DNA from 3 places in the Streptomyces sp. NPDC006691 genome. Region 3 is predicted to be linked to each of the others. Evidence: riboswitches for the same ligand, from Rfam matches in the RefSeq annotation. Region 3 holds a riboswitch; each other region holds the start of a gene.
What was found. Region 3 has a riboswitch for thiamine pyrophosphate ahead of thiO (glycine oxidase ThiO). Riboswitches for the same ligand answer to the same signal wherever they lie in the genome.
Positions count from the first base shown of each region.

Region 1: it holds a riboswitch for thiamine pyrophosphate, as region 3 does, so the genes downstream of both, thiC (phosphomethylpyrimidine synthase ThiC) here and thiO (glycine oxidase ThiO) in region 3, are expected to answer to the same signal.
Region 2: it holds a riboswitch for thiamine pyrophosphate, as region 3 does, so the genes downstream of both, ACFYNP_RS26090 (thiamine ABC transporter substrate binding subunit) here and thiO (glycine oxidase ThiO) in region 3, are expected to answer to the same signal.

Region 1 is NZ_JBIAGW010000001.1:689,868-693,844, forward strand. It holds gene ACFYNP_RS03105 (YibE/F family protein) at 1-1,262, opposite strand, end outside; TPP riboswitch at 1,334-1,468, shown strand; gene thiC (phosphomethylpyrimidine synthase ThiC) at 1,461-3,239, shown strand; gene ACFYNP_RS03115 (hypothetical protein) at 3,304-3,977, opposite strand, start outside.
Region 2 is NZ_JBIAGW010000013.1:103,647-107,623, forward strand. It holds gene ACFYNP_RS26085 (ABC transporter permease) at 1-198, opposite strand, end outside; gene ACFYNP_RS26090 (thiamine ABC transporter substrate binding subunit) at 321-1,421, opposite strand; TPP riboswitch at 1,504-1,622, opposite strand; gene rlmN (23S rRNA (adenine(2503)-C(2))-methyltransferase RlmN) at 1,755-2,861, opposite strand; gene ACFYNP_RS26100 (phosphatidate cytidylyltransferase) at 2,953-3,977, opposite strand, start outside.
Region 3 is NZ_JBIAGW010000020.1:121,832-125,808, reverse strand. It holds gene ACFYNP_RS32035 (thiazole synthase) at 1-624, opposite strand, end outside; gene thiS (sulfur carrier protein ThiS) at 627-827, opposite strand; gene thiO (glycine oxidase ThiO) at 824-2,005, opposite strand; TPP riboswitch at 2,003-2,115, opposite strand; gene ACFYNP_RS32020 (NAD(P)/FAD-dependent oxidoreductase) at 2,281-3,447, shown strand.

The DNA.
Region 1 (3,977 bases), on a different contig from region 3:
GAGACCACCAGGGCGGCGAGCGCCGTGGTCAGCGGCACCGAGGCGACCAGGCCGATCGAGCCGACCAGGGTGCGGACGATCTCCTCGGCGACCAGCTCGCTGTTGGCCACCGTGCCCACGCTGCTCTGCGCGATCGAGAACAGCAGCAACAGGGGCAGCGCGGCGCCCGCGTAGGCGAGCACCAGGGTGTTGACCACCGACGCGATGTGGTCGCGGCCGATCCGGATGCCCGCCCGGTACAGGCCGCGCGGGCCCATGGTCGGGTTGGCCTCGTGCAGCTCCCAGACCGCCGATGTCTGTGTGACCGTCACGTCGTCGAGTACGCCGAGCGATCCGATGATGACGCCCGCGAGCAGCAGGCCGGACATGTCGATGTGCGGGTAGAGGCCGTGGATCAGGCCCGTGTTGTCGTCCGTGTTGCCGGTCAGCGAGGCCCAGCCGATGAAGAGCGAGCCGAGCAGCCCGATCAGCATCAGCGAGACGAGGGTGCCGAGGACGGCGACCGAGGTGCGCGCGGACAGGCCGTGGCACATGTAGAGCGCGATCAGCATGATGGCGCTCGCCCCGACCACCGCTACCAGGAGCGGGTTGGAGCCCTGCAACACCGCCGGAAGGATGAACAGCGTCAGCACGGCGAAGGAGACCACCAGGGCTACCAGCGCCATCACCCCGCGCAGCCGGCCGACGACCACCACCGCGAGCGCGAAGATCCCCGCGAGCAGTGCCATCGGGAACCGGCGGTTCACATCGGTCACCGAATATTGCAGGTCGTGCGGTGCGTCGGGGGCGTACGCGACGATCACGCCCTGGCCGGTGTGCAGCTGGCGGGGCGAGTCGGGCTGGACGATCTCGGTGAAGGTGCGGCCCTTCTCCTTGCCCGAGGTGACCTCGACCGTGGCCTTCTTGCACACCCGCTGTTCGGTGCTCCTGGCCCGCTGGCTCTCGGCGGTGGAGGTGTCGCCGTTGGACGGGGCCTGTCCGGCGTTGACCGATGCGCAGTCGACTTCTTCGACCTTGACGACCTTGGCCTGCTGGGTCTGGCGGTCGAAGCCGACGCCGGTGCGCTGGTGCGGCGGGGCGCCGCCGGGCCAGAGCACCACCAGACCCACAAGTACCGCCGTGGAGAAAGGAATCAGCACGGCGGCGATGACCTTGCGCAGGTGCTTGGAGACGGGGGTGGCGGGTCCGTGCGCGTGCGAGTGGCCGTGCCCGTGGCCGTGTCCGCCGTGCTGGTGCGGAGGGTGCGGTTCTGGTGAGGTCACCGCCCGATCATCGCAAGAACACAGGGGGCCCTCTGTTCAGCGCGCCAGTGATGACGCTAGCGTGGTGACACCTTTGCACACGCGGGAGCTCGGAGCACCGGGCTGAGAGGGCGCTGAGAACCGTACGAATCGTACGGAAACGGCTGCGCCGACCGCCGAACCTGTTACCGGGTAATGCCGGCGTAGGGAGTAGGTCTCATGACCATTCAGGACGCACGCACGCCTGCCTCCAGCACTGAGGAGAGCGGGAAGTCCATCGGCTGGCACAAGGGGTACGTGGAGGGATCGCGCCCCGACCTCAAGGTGCCGGTCCGTCAGGTGCACCTCACCAACGGCAAGGCCGTGACGCTGTACGACACCTCGGGCCCGTACACCGACCCGAGCGTCGAGACCGACGTCCGCCGTGGCCTCGCCCCGCTCCGTGAGAACTGGATCATCGGGCGCGGCGACACCGAGGAGTACGCGGGCCGCCCGGTCCGCCCCGAGGACGACGGCATCAAGCACACCTCGCCGCGCGGCGGGCTCAAGAACCTCGACGCGGTGTTCCCCGGCCGCCCGCGCCAGCCCCGCCGGGGCCGCGGCGGCCAGGCCGTCACCCAGCTCGCGTACGCCCGTCGCGGCGAGATCACCCCGGAGATGGAGTACGTCGCGATCCGCGAGAACGTCTCCCCCGAGGTGGTCCGCGAGGAGATCGCGGCGGGCCGCGCCGTGCTGCCCGCCAACATCAACCACCCCGAGATCGAGCCGATGATCATCGGCAAGCGGTTCCTGGTGAAGGTCAACGCCAACATCGGGAACTCCGCGGTCACCTCCTCCATTGAGGAGGAGGTCGACAAGATGACGTGGGCCACGCAATGGGGCGCGGACACGGTCATGGACCTCTCCACGGGCCGCAACATCCACACCACCCGCGAGTGGGTGCTGCGCAACTCCCCCGTCCCCATCGGCACGGTCCCGCTCTACCAGGCGCTGGAGAAGGTCGACGGCCGCGCCGAGGAACTGACCTGGGACATCTACAAGGACACGGTCATCGAGCAGGCCGAGCAGGGCGTCGACTACATGACGGTCCACGCCGGCGTGCTGCTGCGCTATGTCCCGCTGACCGCCCGCCGCAAGACCGGCATCGTCTCGCGCGGCGGTTCGATCATGGCGGCCTGGTGCCTGGCGCACCACAAGGAATCGTTCCTGTACGAGAACTTCGAGGAGCTCTGCGAGATCCTCGCGGCCTACGACGTGACGTACTCGCTCGGTGACGGCCTGCGCCCCGGCTCCATCGCGGACGCCAACGACGAGGCGCAGTTCGCGGAGCTGCGCACGCTCGGGGAACTCAACACGATCGCCAAGCGTCACAACGTACAGACGATGATCGAGGGCCCGGGACACGTCCCGATGCACAAGATCAAGGAGAACATCGACCTCCAGCAGGAGATCTGCGAAGAGGCCCCGTTCTACACCCTGGGGCCGCTGACCACCGATGTGGCGCCCGCCTACGACCACATCACCTCCGGCATCGGTGCGGCGATGATCGCCTGGTGGGGCACCGCGATGCTCTGCTACGTCACGCCCAAGGAGCACCTCGGCCTGCCCAACCGCGACGACGTGAAGACCGGTGTCATCACGTACAAGATCGCCGCCCACGCGGCGGACCTGGCCAAGGGGCACCCGGGCGCGCAGGAGTGGGACGACGCGCTCTCGGACGCCCGGTTCGAGTTCCGCTGGGAGGACCAGTTCAACCTGGCCCTCGACCCGGACACCGCCCGGGAGTTCCACGACGAGACGCTGCCCGCGGAGCCGGCCAAGACCGCGCACTTCTGCTCGATGTGCGGTCCGAAGTTCTGCTCGATGAAGATCTCCCAGGACATCCGACGCGAGCACGGCGGCGACCTGAAGTCCGACGAGATCGAGGCCGGAATGGCGGAGAAGTCCAAGGAGTTCGCGGACGCGGGCAACCGGGTCTATCTGCCGATCGCCGACTGAGGCCGTGCGGCTCGCGCCGCCCCGGGAGCGGACGACTCCCGGGTGCGGCGCCGCACCCGCCGGTTCAGTCCGGCCGGTGCTCGGGTCCGCCGAAGTCGGGGCTGGTGAAGTCCGGGCTGGTGAAGCCCGCGTGGCGGGTGGGGGAGCCGCCCTCGTCGGGGCTGCCGAAGCCCGGGCGGTCGTAGCCGAGGGTGGGGATGCGGCCGATCGGTCGGCGCGGCGCGGGGGCGCCGGGGTCGACGCTCGGATCGGCGAGCGCATCCCGCAGGAAGGGGTAGATGCCCCGCTCAAGCAGGGCGTGGCGCCAGGCCTCGCGGGCGCGGGCGAGCTCCTGCGTCTGCTCGTCGGGGGCGTCCGCCTCGCTGTCCCGGTCGACGGCGACGACCTGGGTCGCGCCGTTGCGCACGGCGGTGATCAGCAGCCCGATGCCGGCGGCGAGAATCGCGGCGGCGGTCAGCGCGCCGAAGAACCAGCCCGCCGTCACCATGGTGTCGGCGAAGGCGGGTTGGGGCTTGAGCATCTTCAGTATGTAGCCGACCAGCAGGAATATCGCGGCCGCGGTGCCCGCGAGCACGGGGGCCAGGACCGTGACGATGGCTCCCACGCCCGCGCCCGAGGGTTCCAGGACGGTGCTCTCGGCGGTCGTCAGGAGCGAGTCGTGCGCGGTGGATCCGGAGTGCGCGCGCAGCTCTTCGCGCGCCCTGACGTAGTGCTCGTACTCGGCGGCCGCCCGCTCGG
Region 2 (3,977 bases), on a different contig from region 3:
GGCGATCACGAGGGTCAGCGCGGTGGAGGCGAGTGCCTGCCAGGTGGTGAACCACAGGACGTGGCCGATGTCCGGGTCGCCGAGGACCTCGGTGACCCGGCCGAACTGCCAGGCGCCGTCCGCCTTGAGCCCGCGGCCGACGATGGCGGCCACGGGCCAGGCGAAGAACAGCGCGAAGAACACGAGCGGCGGCGCCATGAGCGCGAAGCGCACCCCGCCGCGGCGCAGCGCACCGCGCCGCGCCGCGCCCGGCCGCGCCTCGCCCCCGGGGCGGTCCGGCTCGGGGTGGTCCGGCTCGGGGCGGTCCGGCTCGGGGTCGTCTACTTCAGGACGAGCGAGGACCACGTCTTGACCCACTGGTCACGGTTCTTGGCGATCTTGTCGGGGGCGACGGTCGTCGACTCGGTGATCTTCGCGCCGTACTTCGTGAACTCCGCGGGCAGGGCGGCGTCCTTGGCGACCGGGTCCACGAACATCTGGAGCGGCATGTCCTCCTGGAACTTCTTGGAGATCAGGAAGTCCAGGAGCGCCTTGCCGCCGGCCTCGTTCTTGGCGCCCTTGAGCAGGCCCGCGAACTCGGTCTGGCGGAAGCAGGTGCCGGTGGCGACGCCGGTGGGGGCTTCCGCCGGCTTCGGGTCGGCGTAGATCACCTCGGCGGGCGGGCTGGAGGCGTAGGAGACGACCAGCGGGCGGTCGCCCTTGGCCTTCTTGCCGCCGGCCGAGCCGGAGAAGTCCGTGTTGTAGGCCTGCTCCCAGCCGTCGACGACCTTGACGCCGTTGGCCTTCAGCTTCTTCCAGTAGTCCTGCCAGCCGCCGTCCCCGTACTTGGCGACCGAGCCGAGCATGAAGCCGAGGCCCGGGGACGAGGTCGCCACGTTCTCCGTGACGAGGAGGTCCTTGTACTCGGGCTTGATCAGGTCGTCGAAGGACTGCGGCGGGCTGAGCTTGTTGTCCGCGAAGTACTTCTTGTCGTAATTGACGCAGATGTCGCCGGTGTCGACGGGCGTGACCCGGTGCTTGTCCTTGTCCAGCTGGACATCGGCGGGCACCCGGTCCAGGCCCTTGGCCTCGTACGAGGTGAAGATGCCGTTGTCGAGGGCGCGCGAGAGCAGGGTGTTGTCGACGCCGAAGAACACGTCGCCGCGCGGGGAGCCCTTGGTGAGGATCTCCTGGTTGAGGGCCGCGCCCGCGTCCCCGCTCTTGAGGACCTTGACGGTGTACCCCGTCTCGGCGGTGAACGCCTTGAGGACCGGGGCGGAGGCGTTGAACGAGTCGTGGCTGACGAGCGTCACGGTCTTGCCGCCGGACCCACTGGCCGTACCGGACGCCTTCGTGCCGTCCGATCCGCCGCAGGCCGCGAGCGTGGTGACCCCGAGGGCGGCGGCGAGCGCGCCGGCCGCGAGCCTCTTGGTACTGCGCATTTCTTCATTCCTCCTGGAGATGACCAGGAAGAGACGCGGCCCTGCCCGCACGACGCGGGGTCGTGCGGGCAGGGCGCAACAGCTTGAGTAATCGCCGAACTTCCTACCCCGAATGACCGGGGCAAGGTTCAGAGGGTCTGCGGTCCGTATCCCTTGCGGGTACCGCACTCTCAGCGCTGTGGCGCTCCCCTGTCGGAATATGCAGATGTTTCCAGCCAGGTTACACGGGCCCCCTGACCTGCCTCCGGCCGTTCTGCCCTTCGGACAACGGCCCCGGCACGGCCCCGGGCCGGCGCCCCTACGGATGCCGGCCCCTCGTCGGCCCGCTGCGGGCTACCGCTCGGAGGCGGCGAGCTGGCCGCAGGCTCCGTCGATCTCCTGGCCGCGGGTGTCGCGGACGGTGACGGGCACGCCGTGGGCCGCGATGGCCTCGACGAACGCCTTCTCGTCCTCGGGCCGCGAGGCCGTCCACTGGGAGCCCGGCGTCGGGTTCAGCGGGATGAGGTTGACGTGCACCCGCTTGCCCTTGAGGAGCCGGCCGAGCAGATCACCGCGCCACGCCTGGTCGTTGATGTCGCGGATCAGGGCGTACTCGATGGAGATGCGGCGCCCGGACTTCTCGGCGTACTCCCACGCGGCGTCGAGGACCTCGCGGACCTTCCAGCGGGTGTTGACCGGGACGAGGGTGTCGCGCAGCTCGTCGTCGGGGGCGTGCAGGCTCACCGCGAGGCGGCACTTGAAGCCCTCGTCGGCGAAGCGGTGCATGGCCGGGACCAGGCCCACGGTGGAGACGGTGATGCCGCGCTGGGACAGGCCCAGGCCGTCCGGCTCGGGGTCGGTGAGGCGGCGGATCGCGCCGACGACCCGCTTGTAGTTGGCGAGCGGCTCGCCCATGCCCATGAAGACGATGTTGGACAGGCGCGCCGGGCCGCCGGGCACCTCGCCGTCGCGCAGCGCGCGCATGCCGTCGACGATCTGGTGCACGATCTCGGCGGTCGACAGGTTGCGGTCCAGGCCCGCCTGGCCGGTGGCACAGAACGGGCAGTTCATGCCGCAGCCGGCCTGCGAGGAGATGCACATGGTCACCCGGTCCGGGTAGCGCATCAGGACGGACTCGACGAGCGTCCCGTCGTGCAGCTTCCACAGCGTCTTGCGGGTGGTGTCGTCGTCGCAGGAGATGTGCCGCACGACGGACATCAGGTCGGGCAGCAGCTCCTCCTGGAGCCGGCCGCGCGCGGCGAGCGGGATGTCGGTCCACTCCGCCGGGTCGTGCGCGTACCGCGCGAAGTAGTGCTGCGAGAGCTGCTTGGCGCGGAACGGCTTCTCGCCGATCGCGGCGACGGCTTCCTTGCGCTCGGCGGGCGAGAGGTCGGCGAGGTGCCGCGGCGGCTTCTTGGCTCCGCGGGGGGCGACGAAAGTGAGTTCTCCGGGCTTGGGCATGGTTCCTCAAGTGTCTCAGACGTACGGAAAAGGGCTCGCCGTCCTGTGGACGAGGAGCCCTCAACCGTTCAAAGCGATAAGAAAACGCAGGTCAGCCAGTTCCTACGAAGACCGCCAACAGCAGCCACACCACCGGGGCCGTGGGCAGCAGGGAGTCGAGGCGGTCCATGATGCCGCCGTGGCCGGGAAGCAGCGTGCCCATGTCCTTGATGCCCAGGTCCCGCTTGATCATCGACTCGCCGAGGTCGCCGAGCGTGGCGCTCGCGGCGACCGCGAGGCCGAGCAGCAGGCCCTGCCACCAGGTGCCGTCGTCGATGAGGAACTGCATGCACAGGGCGCCCGCCACCATCGCGAACGACACCGCTCCGAACAGTCCCTCGCGGGTCTTTCCGGGGCTGATGCGCGGGGCCAGCTTGTGCTTGCCGAAGCGCCAGCCGATGGCGTACGCACCCGTGTCGCTGACCACGGTCAGGAGCAGGAAGGTGAGCACCCGCCAGGGGCCGTCGTCCGCGGTGAGCAGCATCGCCACGAACGTGGCGAGGAACGGCACGTAGAACGCGGCGAAGACGCCCGCGGTGACGTCCCGCAGGTAGTTCTCGGGCGGCTCGGTCATCCGCCACACGAGCACCGCGAGCGAGGTGAGCGCCATCGCCACCCACGCGCCCTCGGCGCCGCCGACGTACCCGGCGACGACCATCGCCGCGCCGCCGACCGCGAGCGGCACCAGGGGCGCCTTGATCTCCTTGCGCTCCTGGAGGCGGCTGGTCAGCTCCCACAGCCCGACGACGACGGCGACCGCGATGACCCCGACGAAGACGGCCTTCACGATGAACAGCGACGCGATGATGACCACGCCGAGGCCGACGCCGACCCCTATCGCGGAGCGCAGATCGCGGCCCGCCTTCTTCTTCTCCGGCTGGGCGGGCACGGGCGGCACGGGCGGAGGGCTTGCCATGGGCTCCTGCGGCGGCTCGTCGCGGAAGTCAGGGCCGCCCGGCAGAGCGGCCCCCAGGTCACGTTCGCGGTCTTCGGCGCCTCGGCCGAGGTCGGGCACGACCGGCATCGGCTGTGTCCGCGACACCGGCGGGGCGTCATACGCATCGTATGCAGGCCCCG
Region 3 (3,977 bases):
CGAGGCCAGCATCACCGCGGCGCAGCCGAGTTCCATCGCGAGTGCCACGTCGGACGCGGTGCCGGCGCCCGCGTCGAGGATCACCGGGACGTTCGCCCGGTCCACGATCAGCTCGAAGTTGTGCGGGTTGCGGATGCCGAGGCCCGAGCCGATGGGGGAGCCGAGCGGCATGATCGCCGCGCAGCCGACGTCCTCCAGCTTGCGTGCGAGGACCGGGTCGTCGTTGGTGTACGGCAGCACGGTGAACCCGTCGTCCACCAACACCTCGGCGGCGTCGAGGAGTTCGATCGGGTCGGGCAGCAGGGTGCGCTCGTCCGCGACGACCTCCAGCTTCACCCAGTGCGTACCCAGCGCCTCGCGGGCCAGGCGCGCGGTGAGCACGGCCTCGCCCGCGGTGAAGCAGCCCGCGGTGTTGGGCAGCACCCGGATGCCGAGCCGGTCCAGGACGGAGAGCACCGAGCCCTGCACGCTCGGGTCGAGGCGGCGCATCGCGACGGTGGTGAACTCGGTGCCGGAGACCGCGAGGGCGCGTTCCAGGACGTCGAGGCTCGGCGCCCCGCCGGTGCCCATGATCAGGCGGGATTCGAAGGTGGTGTCGGCGATGGACAGCAGGTCGTCGGCCATGGTCAGCCCCCCTGCACGGCGGTGAGGACCTCGACGCGGTCGCCCTCGTCGAGCGTGGTCGTCGGCCAGGCGCCGCGCGGCACGACCGTCTCGTTGACGGCGGCGGCGACCCCGGAGCGCGAGGGGGTGAGGGCGGCGACGAGGACGTCGAGGGTGGTCCCGGGGACGAGCGCGCGGGGCTCGCCGTTGACGGAGATGGTCATGCGGTCGTCAGCTCCCGAGGTGCGGAGGTGAAGCGTCGAGGGGTGAACGGGCGTGCCTCGTCGGGCAGTTCACCGGTGGTCAGGGCATGGGCCATGACATCGCCGGTGACCGCCGTGAGCAGCACCCCGTTGCGGTAGTGCCCGGTGGCGAGCAGCAGCCCGGGCAGCGCGGTCGGGCCGAGCAGCGGCGCGTTGTCGGGGGAGGCGGGACGAAGCCCGGCCCGGGTCTCGGTGAGCGGCAACTCCGTGATCCCGGGCACCAACTCATGGGCGTCGCGCAGGAGTTGGTAGACCCCGCCCGCGGTGACCGTGGTGTCCCAGCCGAGTTCCTCGCTGGTGGCGCCGACGACCAGCTCGCCGTTCTCGCGCGGTACGAGGTACACGTCGCTGCCCCGCACCACCGCCCGCACGGTCCGGGACAGGAACGGCGCGTAGGCGGGCGGCACGGTCAGGCGCAGGACCTGGCCCTTCACCGGGCGCACCGGCGGAAGGAGTTCGTCCGGTAGGCCCGCGAGACGACCGCTGAGGCTGCCCGCGGCGAGCACCACCTGGCCGGCCGCGAGCTCGGTGCCGTCCGCGAGGACGACTCCCGCCGCCCGCTCACGTACCACCGAGAGCCGCTCGGCCCAGCCGCGCTCGAAGCGCACCCCGGCCCCCGTACAGGCGGCGACCAGGGCCTTGGCCAGTCGGCGCGGGTCGACCTGGTGGTCGCCGTCCACGCGGAGCCCGCCGCGCACCCCGGGCGCGAGCATGGGCTCCAGACGCCGGCAGTCGCGCCCGGACAGCCACTCCGACTCCAGGCCGCAGCGGGCCTGGAGGGCGTGCAGCTCGCGCAGGTGGGCGCGGTCGTCGGAGTCGAGCGCCACGGCCAGGGTGCCGCAGGCGCGGTAGCCGGTGTCGAGGCCCGTGACCTCGCTGAGCTCGGCCGTGAAGGCCGGATAGCGCCGGGCGGACTCGACGTTCAGGGCGAGCAGCGTCTGCTCGCCGTAGTGGAGTTCGGTGACGGCGGCGAGCATCCCGGCCGCGACCTGGGCGGCCCCGCCGCCCGGCTCCGGATCGACCAGCGCGACGCTCATTCCGCGCTGGGCGGCCCGCCACGCCGTGACGAGCCCGATGATGCCGCCCCCGACCACGAGGACGTCGGACCCGTTCCCGGGCCCTCGCTGTGAAGAACGCATGGGCGTCCAGCCCCTCCCTTCGCCGGCATGACCCGGATCAGGTTCGTACGGTCGGAGGCCGCCCAGCCTCCCTCTCAGCCCGGTGCGTCCGGGCTCCCGCGAGTGCTTTACGCCTGCCACCATAGCCCGAGCCCCCAGCGCGCAGTAAGGGAGCGTCCGGGCGCCCGCCCCGGCCCGGCCCCTTACCTGACAAATAGTCAGCTGCTTATGGTGATCGGGTGAGCGAACAGCAGACGCAATCCGAAGCGCGGCACGTGGTCGTCGTCGGCGCGGGCATGGCCGGCGTACAGACCGCGGTGGCCCTGCGCGAACAGGGCTTCACCGGAGCCATCACCCTCATCGGCGCCGAGCCCCACCAGCCCTACGACCGGCCCCCGCTGTCCAAGGCCGTCCTGCTCGGCAAGGCCGAGGGCTCGGCCTTCGAGGTGGACTTCGAGGCACTCGGCGTCGATCTCCGCCTGGGCCTCGAAGTCACCGGGGTGCGCCCCGGCGAGCACCGCGTGGTGACCGAGGCGGGCGAGGTGGCGTACGACACCCTCGTCATCGCCACCGGCGCCGAACCGCTCACCCTGCCCGGCAGCCAGGGGGTGCCCGGCGTCCACCTCCTGCGCACCCTCGACGACGCGCGCCGGCTGCGCCCGGTCCTCGACCAGCGGCACCGGATCGTGGTGGTGGGCGCCGGGTGGATCGGCGCGGAGTTCGCGACGGCCGCGCGGGACGCGGGCTGCGAGGTCACCGTCGTGGAGGCCGCCGATCGCCCGCTGGCCGAGGTGCTCCCCGCGGCGGTCGCCGCCCCGATGACCGGCTGGTACGCCGAGTCCGGCGCCGAACTGCTCACCGGCGCCCGGGTCGAGGCGGTCGTGCCGGGCGAGGTGCTGCTCGCCGACGGGCGCCGGCTGCCGGCCGACGCGGTGGTCATCGGCATCGGTGCCCGCCCCGCGACCGGCTGGCTGACCGGCTCGGACATCGCGCTCGGCCCCGAGGGCGCGATCACCGCGGACGCCCGCCTGCGCACCTCGCTGCCCGATGTGTACGCGGTCGGCGACTGCGCCTCGTTCCCCTCGGCCCGCTTCGGCGAGCGCCTCCTGGTCCACCACTGGGACAACGCGCTCCAGGGCCCGCGCACGGTCGCCGCCGACATCGTGGGCGAGGCCCCCACCGACTACGACCCGGTCCCGTACTTCTGGTCGGAGCAGTTCGGCCGCTTCGTCCAGTACGCGGGCCACCACACCGACACGGACGAACTGATCCACCGCGGCGACCCGTCCTCGACGCCCTGGTCCGTCTGCTGGCTCAGGAACGGTGCCCTGGTGGCACTCCTCGCGGTGGGCCGCCCCCGAGACCTGGCCCAGGGCCGCAAGCTGATCGACGCGGGCGCCCGGATGGACCCGTCGAAGACGGCCGACCCGTCCATCCCGCTGAAGTCGGCAACGCTGCCGTAACGAGAACCCCCGCCCGCCCCACGGCGACTCCGGGCTCCGCCATGGGGCTCGGGGCCACCTACAGGGGCGCGGCCCGGCGTGTCCGTGGTTCCGCCATGGGGCTCGGGGCCACCTACAGGGGCGCGGGGAACGGCGCGAGCAACCCGCACGTACCCGCAGCCGAGTCCGGGCCCGCGGCCCGGCGTGACCGTGGTTCCGCCATGGGGCTCGGGGCCACCTACAGGGGCGCGGGGAACGGCGCGAGAAGCGAGCACGGTCCGCGGCCGAAAGGGGGTCAGGGGCGCGGGGAACGGCGCGAGCAACCCCGCACGGACCCGCAGCCGAGTCCGGGCCCGCGGCCGAACCGAATGAAGCCCCTCCGGCGCTTGAGGAGCGGGGGCCCGGGGGCAGCGCCCCCGGAATGGAGCTCGGGGGCACAGCCCCGGAGGGGGCCCGGGGCACAGCCCCGGAAGGGGGCCTGGGGGCGCCGCCCCCAGGAAGGGGCACGGGGGCACAGCCCCCGAGGGGTCACCCCGGTACCGAGTGCCCGT